DNA from 4 places in the Kitasatospora sp. cg17-2 genome. Region 1 is predicted to be linked to each of the others. Evidence: riboswitches for the same ligand, from Rfam matches in the RefSeq annotation. Region 1 holds a riboswitch; each other region holds the start of a gene.
What was found. Region 1 has a riboswitch for cobalamin ahead of ACW14Y_RS25475 (ribonucleoside-diphosphate reductase subunit alpha). Riboswitches for the same ligand answer to the same signal wherever they lie in the genome.

Region 1 (3,178 bases):
CGTCCCCGGCCGCGCGCCTGGTGGTGGCTCGCGCCCACCGCCCTCCTGGTGCTCTGCCTGTGCGCCGTGCTGATCCCGCGCGAGAGCGCCCCCTCGACCGCCGCCGTCGCCCCGCCGCCGCCCCCACCGCCGCTGAGCTCGGCCGAGCCCGGCGAGCTGTGCTCCACCGCGCAGAACCGCTACCCCTCGCAGCCGGTGGACTCCGGGCGCTACGTCATCAACCCCAACGAGTGGAACGCCACCGGCGGCCTGTGCGTGCACGGCGGCAACGACGGCGCCGCCTTCACCGTCACCCGCAGCGCCGTCGCCCGCGGCAACCTCACCGACCCGGCCCGCGGCCCCGGCGCCTACCCCCACATCAGCACCCCGCTCGGCAGCGACGGCGTCAGCCCGCTGCCCATCGCCGTCGACAACCTGCGGTACGCCACCAGCACCTGGCGCACCACCCAGGTCGACGGCGGCGTCTGGAACGCCTCCTACGACCTCTGGTACAGCACCACCCGGGGCAGCTGCTCCTTCACCGAGAGCGCCGAGGTGATGATCTGGCTGCGCGGCAACGGCACCTCGCCGTTCGGCAAGCAGTCCGGCGAGCTGCGCAGCGGCGGCCAGGCCTACCGGGTGTACGAGGCGCCGAAGAAGAGCAGCCACACCCTGATCACCTACGAGGCGGCCTCCGCCACCAACGTCGTCACCGACCTCGACCTGCGCGCCTTCACCCGCGACGCGGTCCAGCGCGGCTACGTCCCGGCCGGCTCGTACCTGTGCGCCGTCCAGGCCGGCTTCGAGATCTGGGAGGGCGGCGCGGGCCTCGGCACCGACGCGTTCTCGTTCGAGGTCGCCGCGGGCCGCCCCAGCGGCGCGATCACCTCCGCGGTGCCCGGCTACTGCCTGGACAGCCGGGTGGCCGGCGACCCGGCCGCGGTCGGCGCCGCCACCTGCGACGGCTCCCCGGCGCAGAGCTGGACCATGGGCGAGGACGGCTCGGTCGGCCAGGCCGGACGCTGTCTGGAGGACCCCGACATCGGGTTCCCGGTCCTCACCGGCTGCACCCGCCGGCCCGATCAGCGGTGGCGCTCCACCGACGGCGGGCAGCTGCTGAACGAGGACTCCGGGAAGTGTCTGGAGAACCCCGCGACCGGCCCCACGGGCACCGGGAACGGCTCCCAGGTACGGATGCGGCTGTGCGCCGCCAAGCCCGCCCAGGAGTGGCACAGGCCGGTCTGAGGGGCGCCGAAAGCCCCCGCAGCCTATCGCACCCGACCCGCGACACGCAGCGCCGCGACACTACATGTGGGGCTTCGTCGGACGAGCGCCACTAGATGTATGCTCACTCCTGCTGTCGAAGCAGGGGAACCCGGTGCGAATCCGGGACTGCCCCGCAGCGGTGTGCGGCCTCCTCCCGAGGGGGCCCGCGAGTCCGAGTACCTGCCGACAGCGTGCCGGCGCCTCCCCGCAGAGGCCATGCGCACCAGCACCATTTCCGGGCCTCGCGGGCGGGCCGGGGACGAATCGCGAGCGGCGCCCACGGGTCCGCGCGGCGTACTCCCCTGCCCCGAACGGCCCGGCCCCCGATCCACCGCCGTCGACCGCCGCCAGGAGAGAAGCGCCTTGACCACCGCTGCCTCAGTCGTCCTGCCCGCCCAGGGTTCCAGCTCCGTCCCCGTCGACCCGACGGTCGCCGACCCGGGCGGTGCGCTCCTGCGCATCCTCACCGACCGCAGCGCCGACCTCCCCCAGGTGGACCCCGGTCACGTCGCCGCCGCCGCGCTCCGCGGCCGCCACGCCGGCTCGGACTTCGCCGAGCTGCGCGGACTCGCCGTCGACGCCGCCGCGTCGATGATCGCCGAGGACCCGCAGTACTCGAAGCTCGCGGCCCGGCTGCTCGCGCTGGAGATCGTCGACGAGGCGGCGACCCAGGGCGTGGTCTCGTTCTCCACCTCGATCGCCGTCGGCCACGCCGAGGGCCTGATCGGTGACACCACCGCCGCCTTCGTCGCCAAGCACACCGCCACCCTGGACGCGCTGATCGACGCCAAGGGCGACGACCGCTTCGAGTACTTCGGCCTGCGCACCGTCCAGAGCCGCTACCTGCTGCGCCACCCGATCACCCGCAAGGTCGTCGAGACCCCGCAGCACTTCCTGCTCCGTGTCGCCTGTGGCCTGGCGGTCGGCGACACCGAGCAGTCGGTGCGCGAGGTGGCCGAGCTGTACCGCCTGATGAGCCGGCTGGAGTACCTGACCTCCTCGCCGACCCTCTTCAACTCCGGCACCCGGCACCCGCAGATGTCCAGCTGCTACCTGCTGGACTCGCCGCTGGACAACCTGGACTCGATCTACTCCCGCTACGCGCAGATCGCCCGGCTGTCCAAGCACGCCGGCGGCATCGGCCTGTCCTACTCCCGGATCCGCTCCCGCGGCTCGCTGATCCGCGGCACCAACGGCAAGTCCAACGGCATCGTGCCGTTCCTGCGCACCCTCGACTCCTCGGTCGCCGCCGTCAACCAGGGCGGCCGCCGCAAGGGCGCGGCCTGCGTCTACCTGGAGACCTGGCACGCGGACATCGAGGAGTTCCTGGAGCTCCGCGACAACACCGGTGAGGAGGCGCGCCGCACCCACAACCTGAACCTGGCGCACTGGATCCCGGACGAGTTCATGCGCCGGGTCAACGCCAACGCCGACTGGTCGCTGTTCTCCCCCGCCGACGTCCCCGAGCTGGTCGACCTGTGGGGCGCCGAGTTCGACGAGGCGTACCTGAAGGCCGAGCTGGCCGGCAAGGCCGTCCGCACCATCCCCGCGCAGACCCTCTACGCCCGGATGATGCGCACCCTGGCGCAGACCGGCAACGGCTGGATGACCTTCAAGGACGCCTCCAACCGCGCCGCCAACCAGACCGCGCTGCCCGGCCGCACGGTGCACAGCTCCAACCTCTGCACCGAGATCCTGGAGGTCACCGACGACTCCGAGACCGCGGTCTGCAACCTCGGCTCGGTCAACCTCGGTGCCCACGTCGCCGCCGGCGCCACCGCCGCCGACCTGCTGAACGCGATGGACTGGGACCGGCTGGACGCCACCGTGCGCACCGCCGTCACCTTCCTCGACCGCGTGGTGGACATCAACTTCTACCCGACCCCCGAGGCCGGCGCGTCCAACAACCGCTGGCGCCCGGTCGGCCTCGGCG
Region 2 (3,178 bases), 960 kb from region 1:
GCACCACGACCGGACCGGTCCGCTCCCGGGCGGCCCCGGCCGGGCGGACCATCCGCTCCGAGGCCCGGCGGCCGATCACCAGGACGGCCGCCCCGGTGCCGACCGCGGCGGCCGCCACGGTGGCCGCGATTCCCCAACGCATACTCGCTCCCCGCTGCTCGGTTCTGGGCCGACCGGTGTCCGGACCCACGTCACAGCCCAGTCCACTGGCCGGGACCCGGCCGGGCCAGCAGGACACGGCCGTACGGGTTGCCCCGTGAGGAAGGTCGCACCGGGTCCGTCGGAACGAGACTGCCAGAACGGACGGGTCCTCACACGGGGATCGCGGGCTCCCGTCGGGCGAGCAGCTCCCAGAAGCGCCCGGCCGGCGGGACCGTCGCGTCGGACGGCGCGGCCGCCCCCTCGGCGGGGCCCCAGCCGCCGGACCCCCAGTGCGCGGGCACCTGCCGCTCCTCCTGGAGCACGGGCAGCACGGCGTCGAGGTCCGCCCGGTCCACCGGCACGATCCGGACGATCGCGCCGGCCTGCGCCTGCCAGCGGCCCTCGACGCAGCGCCGCAGCCGCCGGTCCAGCTCCTCCCGGCGGCCGGTGGCGGCGACCAGCTCCCGGAGGGTCAGGCCCAGCACGTGCGCGAGCGCGGCCGTCGGCCCGGCGTCGCCGTCCCACTGACCGGTGGCCTCGGCGTGCCGGTACTCCTCGGCGGGGACGCCGATCCGGCGGGCCGCGCCGTCCGGGCTCAGCTCGCGGGCGAGCCGGAAGTCCCGCAGGCTCGCCGGGCGCACGCCCATCAGCCGCTCGGGCGGGCACCACAGCGCCCGGGCCAGCGCCAGGAACTCCTCCTCGCCGGGGGGCGGCCCGCCGTTCTCCCAGCCGAGGACGTGGGCCGGGAGCAGCCGGACGCCGTGCGCGGCCATGCCCTCGGCGACCTGTTCCGGGGTCAGGCCGAGGGCGGCGCGGTGGGCGCGGACGGCGGCGGGCGAGAACGGTACCGGGGGCGGCGGGGCGGGCGGGGCCGACCGGGCCGGGCGGGCGAAGAGGTGGGGGCGCTGGGGTCGCATGGGTCCCGACGGTAGGCGCGGCGCCGGGTGGTGCCCCAGCCGACGAACGCACGAAGCGGGCCGGGCGCGCCGCCCGGCGGGGGTGGAGGATCGCACAGCGGGGCGCGGTCCGGCGGCGGGCGGGCTCGGAGGTAGCGACGGGGAACGCGGGCGGCGGGGGCGGGCACGGGACGGGTGCCGGGGCGGGCGGCCGGACGGCTGCCGGGGCGGGTGCCGGCAGGGCTCCGGCAGGGCTCCGGCGTGTGACCAACCCCTCCGCGACCTCGGTTGACTCCCCCTTCGGGCCCGTGATGGGATCCTTCAGCCATTACGGAGGCAAGCAGAGGAAGCCGGTGCGAGTCCGGCGCGGTCCCGCCACTGTCACCGGGGAGCACGACCGGAGGTAAGCCACGGAGGGCCGTTCGCGGCCGCCGGAAGGCCCGGGAGCGCGTCCGACCCGGGAGCCAGGAGACTCTCACCCCCGGTACGTCGATCCAGGGCGCGGACCCTGAGTGAGGACACGCACGCGATGCAGGCTGCCCCGCCGGGCCGGGACGTCCCGCCGAGCACTCCGCCGACCACGCCACCCGCCTTCCCTTGCGCCCGCTGACCCGGGCCGCCGCGTTCGGCGCGGGCGCCGTCGCCGGGTACCTGGCCGACGCCCGGTTCGGCGATCCGCGCCGCGGCCACCCGGTGGCCGGCTTCGGCGGCGCCGCCGGCCGGCTGGAGCGGCTGCTGTGGCGCGACGACCGCGCGGCCGGCACCGCCTTCACCGCGCTGTGCGTGGGCACCGTCGCGGCCGGCGCGGTGGCCGCCGACCGGCTGCTCGGCCGCCGTCCGCTCGGCCGGGCCGCGCTCGCCGCCGCCGCGACCTGGACGGTGCTCGGCGGCACCTCGCTGACCCGGGAGGCCCGCACTGTCGGCCGCGCGCTGACGGCCGGTGACCTGACGGCCGCCCGGGAACGGCTGCCGCACCTGTGCGGACGCGACCCGAGCGCCCTGGACGAGCAGCAGATCGCCCGCGCGGTGGTCGAGTCGGTGGCCGAGAACACCGCCGACGCCGTGGTCAACGCCCTGGTCTGGGGCGGTCTGGCCGGCACCCCGGGGCTGCTGGCGTTCCGTGCGGTGAACACCCTGGACGCGATGGTCGGTCACCGCTCGCCGCGCTACGCCCGGTTCGGCTGGGCCTCGGCCCGGCTGGACGACGTGGCGGGCTGGCCGGGCGCCCGGCTGACCGCGCTGCTGACGGTGGCCGCCGCCCCCGAGCCGCGCACCGCCTGGCGGGTCTGGCGGCGGGACGGCTCCGCGCACCCCAGCCCCAACGCCGGCCAGGCCGAGTCGGCCTTCGCCGGCGCGGTCGGCGTCCGGCTGGGCGGGACGCTCCAGTACGGCGAACGCACCGAGCACCGGCCGGTGCTGGGCGAGGGACTGCGGCCGGTCGGGGTGGACGACATCGAGCGGGCCTGCGTGCTCTCGCGACGGGTGGGCGCGCTGGCCCTGGGTACGACGGTCGCCGGGCACCTGCTGCTGCGGGCGGTACTGATCGGGAAGCGGAGGAACCGGGCATGAGCAAGGCACTGCTGGTCGCCGGGACGACCTCGGACGCCGGCAAGAGCGTGGTCACGGCGGGCATCTGCCGCTGGCTGGCGCGCCAGGGGGTCGCGGTCGCGCCGTTCAAGGCGCAGAACATGTCGCTGAACTCCTTCGTCACCGCCGACGGCGCCGAGATCGGCCGCGCCCAGGCGATGCAGGCGCAGGCCGCCCGGGTCGAGCCGGAGGCGGCGATGAACCCGGTGCTGCTCAAGCCCGGCGCGGACGGCCGCAGCCAGGTGGTGCTGCTGGGCCGCCCGGTCGCCGAGGTCGGCGCGCTGGACTACCGCGAGCGCAAGCCGCTGCTGCTGGAACGGGCCCTGGAGTGCCTGGCGGACCTGCGCGCCCGCTTCGACGTGGTGGTCTGCGAGGGCGCGGGCTCGCCCGCCGAGATCAACCTGCGGGACCGGGACATCGCCAACATGGGCCTGGCCACCGCGGCCGGACTGCCGGTCGTCGTGGTCGGGGACATCGACCGGGGCGGCGTGTTCGCGGCGATGTACGGGACGCTGGCGCTGCTGTCGGCGGAGGACCAGCGGCACGTGGCCGGC
Region 3 (3,178 bases), 3.5 Mb from region 1:
AGATCGGCGATCTCGTACTCGTCCTTGACCACCCGCAGCCGCTCGACCGCCTGTCCGACGTCCGCCAGCCGGGTGCCCTCGACCAGCCCGGCCACGGCCCGGTGCCGGGTGACCGTCAGGTCGTGCTCCTCCACCGCCAGCCCGGCCACCCGCAGCCCCGCCGCGGCACCGGCGGCGGCCAGCGCGGTGTCCGCCCCGGCCGCCACCTCCAGCCGGGTCACCTCGGGCGAGATCAGGTGCTCCCCGGTGTCGTCCGGCGGCAGGTCGTCGGGCAGTGCCAGCACCGCCCGGTCCCGGGTCAGCAGCAGGGTCGCCCCGCACGGCGGACACCCGGTGAGGTACCGCACGTTCGCCGCCCGGGTGATCAGCGCCGCGTCGGTCCCGGACGCACTGCAGTGCTCCCGCAACCGCTCCCGCCGGCCCGCGTACGCATCAGCCATGCGTCGAGCCTACGAACCCCGCCCCCGATCCGCCCGCCGAACGCCCCCACCCGGGCCCGGGCGGGACTACCCGGGGCCGCCGGCGGGGGTCTGGGCGGCGGCCTGGGTGGCGGTCGGGGCGGGGGCGGTGACCGGGGCGGCGGCCCACTTCTTCTCGACGCCGGCCAGGCGCCAGTAGGCGATGGCGGCGCCCCAGACCACGACGAACAGGCCGACGATGGCGTAGCCGACGTTGTCCAGGGTGATGTCCGCGATCCAGCCGGTCACCGGGTCGGTGAGGTCCAGCTTCTCGTGCAGGACGCCGACGAGTTCGATGGTCCCGATGATGAACGCCACCGCGATGGACAGACCGGTGATGGTCAGGTTGTAGTACACCTTGCGCACCGGGTTGGAGAACGCCCACTGGTAGGCGAAGTTCATGAAGGTGCCGTCCAGGGTGTCGAACAGGCTCATGCCGGCCGCGAACAGCAGCGGCAGGCAGACGATCGCGTACCAGGGCAGGCCGGAGGCCGCGCCGGAGCCCGCCATCACCATCAGGGTGACCTCGGTCGCGGTGTCGAAGCCCAGGCCGAGCACCATGCCGACCGGGAACATCTGGCCGGGACGGGTGATCGAGCGGGTGGCCCGGTTCAGCACCCGGGCCAGCAGACCGCGCGAGTTGAGGTGCTCCTCCAGCTCGGCCTCGTCGAACCGGCCCGCCCGCATCGAGCGGAAGACCTTGAGGATGCCGAACAGCGCGGCCAGGTTGAGCGCGCCGATCAGGTAGAGGAAGACCCCGGAGGCCGAGGTGCCGACCACGCCGAGCCACTGGTGGGTGGTGGACTCGTCGTCCATCAGGGTGCTGGCCAGCTGCGCGCCGCCCGCCACCAGGGCGGCCATCAGCACCACCATCGAGGAGTGCCCGAGCGCGAACCAGAAGCCGACCGAGACCGGCCGCTTGCCGTCCGCCATCAGCTTCCGGGTGGTGTTGTCGATCACCGCGATGTGGTCGGCGTCGAAGGCGTGCCGCATGCCGAGGGTGTACGCGGTGATGCCCAGGCCCACCCCGAAGACCTGGGTGCCCACCTCGTACTTCTCCGGCGCGACGAGGAAGATCAGCGTGCCGAAGGCCACCACGTGCATGGCCAGGATCACGCCCATCAGGCCGGCCGTCCGTACGGTGTCCTCCCGCCGCCATCGGAAGGTGGGCAGGGCGGTGGGCGCCGCCGGGGCGGCGACGGTTTCGGGCAGGGTCATCCTGGGATCACGCTCCAGCACCTCGTGGAAACACTTCGTGAGATGCCGCGGCCGGTCTCCTGGCTGACGGGGCTCCCGTACCCGCCTTCCCGAGCGCGCGAGGCGCCCAGTGGCGACGTGGGTACGGACACTTCCCCCCGATCACAGTGGCGAGGGCCGCTCCGGACTGGGACCCCTGAGGGTCCGTCACCGGTCTTCCCGAGCACCACGGCGGGCAACACCGTAGGCGGCGGGCGGTGACCCTTGCAAGGCTGCGCACCTGCGCAGGTGTCCAGGATCACAGCGTCCCGCCTGCGAGAATGGCCCGTATGCATCTCGTACCGGCCGACCGCGCGGGCCACCGCACCATCGACGGGCACCGGGTCTGCGAGGCCATCGCGGCGATCGGCGACACCGCCCGCGTCCGCTCCTGGGCCGAGCGCTTCTCGCTGCTCGCCGACCCCGGCCGTCTCGCCCTGCTGCTGGCGCTGCACCGCACCGGGCCGCTCGCCGTCTCCGACCTGGCGGTCGCCACCGGCATGCGCGACCCCGCCGTCTCCCAGGCCCTGCGGCTGCTGCGGACGGCCGGGGCGGTGACCGGCGAGAAGGAGGGACGTGTCGTGCGCTACCGGCTCGTGGACGCGGATCTGCGCCCCCTGCTGGACGCGTGCGCCGTCGACACCCCCGAGCACCACGAGCACGACGACCAGCACGAGCACGGCGAGCACCAGGGGCACCACGAGCACGACGCCGCGACCGGCTGACCCCGCCCGGCCAACGGCCCGGTCAGCGGCCCGGGGTACCGGCCGGCTGGCAGGACGGGCACCAGAACAGATTGCGGGAGGCGTGCTCCTCGGCCCGGACCTCGGTGGCGCAGACCAGGCACGGCATCCCGGCCCGCCGGTAGACGTACACCTCGCCGCCGTGGTCGTCGACCCGCGGCGGGCGGCCCATCGCCTCCGGGGTGTGCTCGGGGCGCACGGTGTCGATCCGGCCCGCGCCGACCCCCTCCCGCATCAGCGCGACCAGGTCGGCCCAGATCGCGTCCCACTCGGCCCGGAGCAGCTCGCGCCCCGCCCGGTGCGGATCGATGCCGTGCCGGAACAGCACCTCGGCGCGGTAGACGTTCCCCACCCCGGCCAGCACCTTCTGGTCCATCAGCAGGGCGGCGACCGTCGTCCGGCTGGCGGCCATCCGCCGCCAGGCGGCGTCCGGGTCCGCGTCGGCGCGCAGCGGGTCGGGGCCGAGCCTGGCCGCCACCGCGGCCTTCTCGGCGCCGGTGATCAGCGCGCAGGTGTTGGGGCCGCGCAGATCGGCGACGTGCTCGTCGTTCTCCAGCCGCAGCCGGACCAGGCCGACCGGCGGCGGCACCGGGCCGTCGCCGAGCGCGGCGAAGGTGAAGCCCCCGTACAGGCCGAGGTGGATGTGCACCCAGGCGTCCTCGCCGAAGCCGAGGAACAGGTGCTTGCCGACGGCCTCCGCCGCCTCCAGCTCCCGTCCGTCGATCAGCTCGGCGCCGTCCG
Region 4 (3,178 bases), 2.4 Mb from region 1:
CGCCGCCGACCGGCTGGAGGGGCTGCTGCGGGCGCAGCGGCTGCTGCACTCGCTCGGCATCACCGGCTGGCAGGACGCGCTGCTCGGGGAGTTCAACGGCCAGCCGGACCCGTCCGACGCCTATCTGACCGCCGCGCGTTCCGGCGCGCTGACCGCGCGGGTGAACGGCGCGCTCTGGTGGGAGCGCGAGCGGGGCGCCGAGCAGATCGCCGAACTCGTCGAGCGCCGGGCCGGGTCGGCCCACGGCCGGTTCCGGGCCGGGTCGGTGAAGATCATGCAGGACGGCATCGCGGAGAACTTCACCGCCGCGATGACCAGCCCCTACCTGGACGGCTGCGGCTGCGCCACCGCCAACTCCGGCCTCAGCTTCGTCGATCCGCTCGCCCTGCGCGAGTACGTGACCGCGCTCGACGCGCTCGACTTCCAGGTGCACTTCCACGCGCTCGGCGACCGGGCGGTGCGCGAGGCGCTGGACGCCGTCGAGGCCGCCCGAACCGCCAACGGCCGGCGCGCCACCCGCCACCACCTGGCCCACCTCCAGGTGGTCCACCCGGACGACCTGCCCCGGTTCGCCCGGCTCGGCGCGATCGCCAACATCCAGCCGCTGTGGGCGGCGCACGAGCCGCAGATGGACGAGCTGACCATCCCCTTCCTCGGCCCGGAGCGCGCCTCCTGGCAGTACCCGTTCGGCGCGCTGCTGCGGGCCGGGGCCACCCTGGCGGCGGGCAGCGACTGGCCGGTGAGCAGCCCGGACCCGCTGGCCGGACTGCACGTCGCGGTCAACCGGCGGGAGCCGGAGGCCGAGGACGACCGGGTGTTCCTGCCCGAGCAGCGGCTCGACCTGGCCTCCGCGATCGCCGCCTACACGGCCGGTACCGCCCATGTGAACGGTTTCGACGACGCCGGGGTGCTCGCGCCCGGCCTGCTGGCCGACCTGGTCGTCCTGGACCGCGACATCCTCACCGGCCCGCCCGAGGAGATCGCGTCGGCCCGGGTGCTGCGCACCTACGTCGGCGGCGAGCTGGTCCACGCCGCCGAATGAAGACGCTTCCTGATGAGGCTGTCTGACGTTGCGTCGACTGCCGTCCGGGCCCCGGGGTGCTCCCCGGGGCCCGGCGCGTTCCCGGTGGTGCGTGCTCCGACGCGCCCGAACGGCGAGGGGCTCTGGACTTACTAGGACGTCCAACTATATGGTCGGAACAGGTCCGCGGTGTCAGGGAAGCCGGTGTGAGTCCGGCACGGTCCCGCCACTGTGACCGGGGAGTTCGTCCTCGCAGGAGTTCGGCCACTGGCAGCCAGCCGGGAAGGCCCGGGGGCGCGCGTCGATCCGGGAGTCAGGATACCGGCCGCGGACGGTCCGTGTTTTCCACGAGGATGGAGACGACACGCATGAATCCGGGCTGCTCCCGTTCCATCGCCCCCGGCTCTGCCGTGCCGACGAGCCCCGGGGTGAACCCGCGCTGACGGTTCGTCAGCCGCCGCCGTCCTGCCGCCGGGCGCACCACCGTGCGCCCGCGCACCGGCGCGGCCTCCATTCCTCCTCTCCCCATCCTGACGAGAGAAGGAATCAATGCTCCCCGACCCGACCGCCCCCGAGTCGATCGTCCCCGAACTGACCCATTTCGTCGGCGGCAAGCGCACCGCCGGGACGTCCGGCCGCTTCGGCGACGTCCACGACCCCAACACCGGGCGCGTCCAGGCCCGGGTGCCGCTGGCGAGCCGCGCCGAGGTCGAGGCCGTGATCGCCGACGCGGCGCAGGCCCAGCCCGCGTGGGCGGCCTGGAACCCGCAGCGCCGGGCCCGGGTGCTGCTGCGCTTCCTCCAACTCGTCGAGCAGGAGCGGGACTCCCTCGCCCGGCTGCTCTCCGCCGAGCACGGCAAGACCGTCGCCGACGCCCACGGCGACCTCCAGCGCGGCCTGGAGGTGGTCGAGTTCGCGGCCGGGATCCCGCACCTGCTCAAGGGCGAGTTCACCGACAACGCCGGCACCGGTATCGACGTGTACTCGATGCGCCAGCCGCTCGGCGTGGTCGCCGGCATCACCCCGTTCAACTTCCCGGCGATGATCCCGCTCTGGAAGGCCGCGCCCGCGCTGGCCTGCGGCAACGCCTTCGTCCTCAAGCCCTCCGAGCGCGACCCCTCGGTGCCGCTGCGGCTGGCCGAACTGTTCCTGGAGGCCGGACTGCCGCCCGGCGTGCTGAACGTGGTGAACGGCGGCAAGGAGGCCGTCGACACCCTGCTGGAGGACCCCCGGGTGCAGGCGGTCGGCTTCGTCGGCTCCACCCCGATCGCCCAGTACGTCTACGCGACCGCGGCCGCCCACGGCAAGCGCGCCCAGTGCTTCGGCGGCGCCAAGAACCACATGATCGTGATGCCCGACGCCGACCTCGACCAGGCGGCGGACGCACTGGTCGGCGCCGGCTACGGCTCGGCCGGCGAGCGCTGCATGGCGATCTCGGTGGCCGTCCCGGTCGGTGAGGAGACCGCCGACGCGCTGGTGGCCAAGCTGGTCGAGCGGATCGGCGCGCTGAAGGTCGGCCGCTCGGACGACCCCTCCTCGGACTTCGGGCCGCTGGTCGGCCGGGACGCGCTGGAGCGGGTCCGCGGCTACCTGGACCTCGGGGTCGAGGAGGGCGCCGAACTCGTCGTCGACGGGCGCGACTTCCGGCTGGAGGGCCACGAGGAGGGCTTCTTCCTCGGCCCCTCGCTGTTCGACCGGGTGACGCCGGGGATGCGGATCCACCGCGAGGAGATCTTCGGCCCGGTGCTGAGCGTGGTCCGCGCGGCCGACTACGAGGAGGCCCTGCGCCTGCCCAGCGAGCACGAGTTCGGCAACGGCGTGGCCATCTACACCCGCGACGGAGACACCGCCCGCGACTTCACCCGCCGGGTCAACACCGGCATGGTCGGCGTCAATGTGCCGATCCCGGTGCCGATCGCCTACCACACCTTCGGCGGCTGGAAGCGCTCCGGCTTCGGCGACCTCAACCAGCACGGCCCGGACTCGATCCGCTTCTACACCCGCACCCGCACGGTGACCTCGCGCTGGCCCTCCGGGGTCAAGGAAGGCGCCAGCTTCACCATGCCGACGATGGGATGATCGCCGTGCACGATCTCACCGACGACCAGCGCGCGATCGCGGAGACCACCAGGGCCTTCGCCGACGAGCACCTCGCCC

Region 2: linked by a shared signal. The riboswitch ahead of ACW14Y_RS29530 (cobalamin biosynthesis protein) and the one ahead of ACW14Y_RS25475 (ribonucleoside-diphosphate reductase subunit alpha) in region 1 are both predicted to bind cobalamin.
Region 3: linked by a shared signal. The riboswitch ahead of nicT (Nickel transporter NicT) and the one ahead of ACW14Y_RS25475 (ribonucleoside-diphosphate reductase subunit alpha) in region 1 are both predicted to bind cobalamin.
Region 4: linked by a shared signal. The riboswitch ahead of ACW14Y_RS35340 (CoA-acylating methylmalonate-semialdehyde dehydrogenase) and the one ahead of ACW14Y_RS25475 (ribonucleoside-diphosphate reductase subunit alpha) in region 1 are both predicted to bind cobalamin.

Annotation. Positions count from the first base shown of each region.
Region 1 is NZ_CM132923.1:6,031,076-6,034,253, reverse strand. Features, by position in the region: gene ACW14Y_RS25480 (GH12 family glycosyl hydrolase domain-containing protein) at 1-1,224, shown strand, start outside; cobalamin riboswitch at 1,286-1,447, shown strand; gene ACW14Y_RS25475 (ribonucleoside-diphosphate reductase subunit alpha) at 1,633-3,178, shown strand, end outside.
Region 2 is NZ_CM132923.1:6,986,514-6,989,691, reverse strand. Features, by position in the region: gene ACW14Y_RS29540 (alpha/beta hydrolase family protein) at 1-142, opposite strand, end outside; gene ACW14Y_RS29535 (helix-turn-helix domain-containing protein) at 312-1,058, opposite strand; cobalamin riboswitch at 1,333-1,531, shown strand; gene ACW14Y_RS29530 (cobalamin biosynthesis protein) at 1,635-2,606, shown strand; gene ACW14Y_RS29525 (cobyric acid synthase) at 2,603-3,178, shown strand, end outside.
Region 3 is NZ_CM132923.1:2,578,753-2,581,930, forward strand. Features, by position in the region: gene ACW14Y_RS10185 (M24 family metallopeptidase) at 1-440, opposite strand, end outside; gene nicT (Nickel transporter NicT) at 507-1,676, opposite strand; cobalamin riboswitch at 1,709-1,901, opposite strand; partial or broken gene ACW14Y_RS10195 (ArsR/SmtB family transcription factor) at 1,985-2,320, shown strand; gene ACW14Y_RS10200 (Fpg/Nei family DNA glycosylase) at 2,442-3,178, opposite strand, start outside.
Region 4 is NZ_CM132923.1:8,412,464-8,415,641, forward strand. Features, by position in the region: gene ACW14Y_RS35330 (amidohydrolase) at 1-1,042, shown strand, start outside; cobalamin riboswitch at 1,175-1,365, shown strand; gene ACW14Y_RS35335 (hypothetical protein) at 1,335-1,535, opposite strand; gene ACW14Y_RS35340 (CoA-acylating methylmalonate-semialdehyde dehydrogenase) at 1,571-3,100, shown strand; gene ACW14Y_RS35345 (acyl-CoA dehydrogenase family protein) at 3,097-3,178, shown strand, end outside.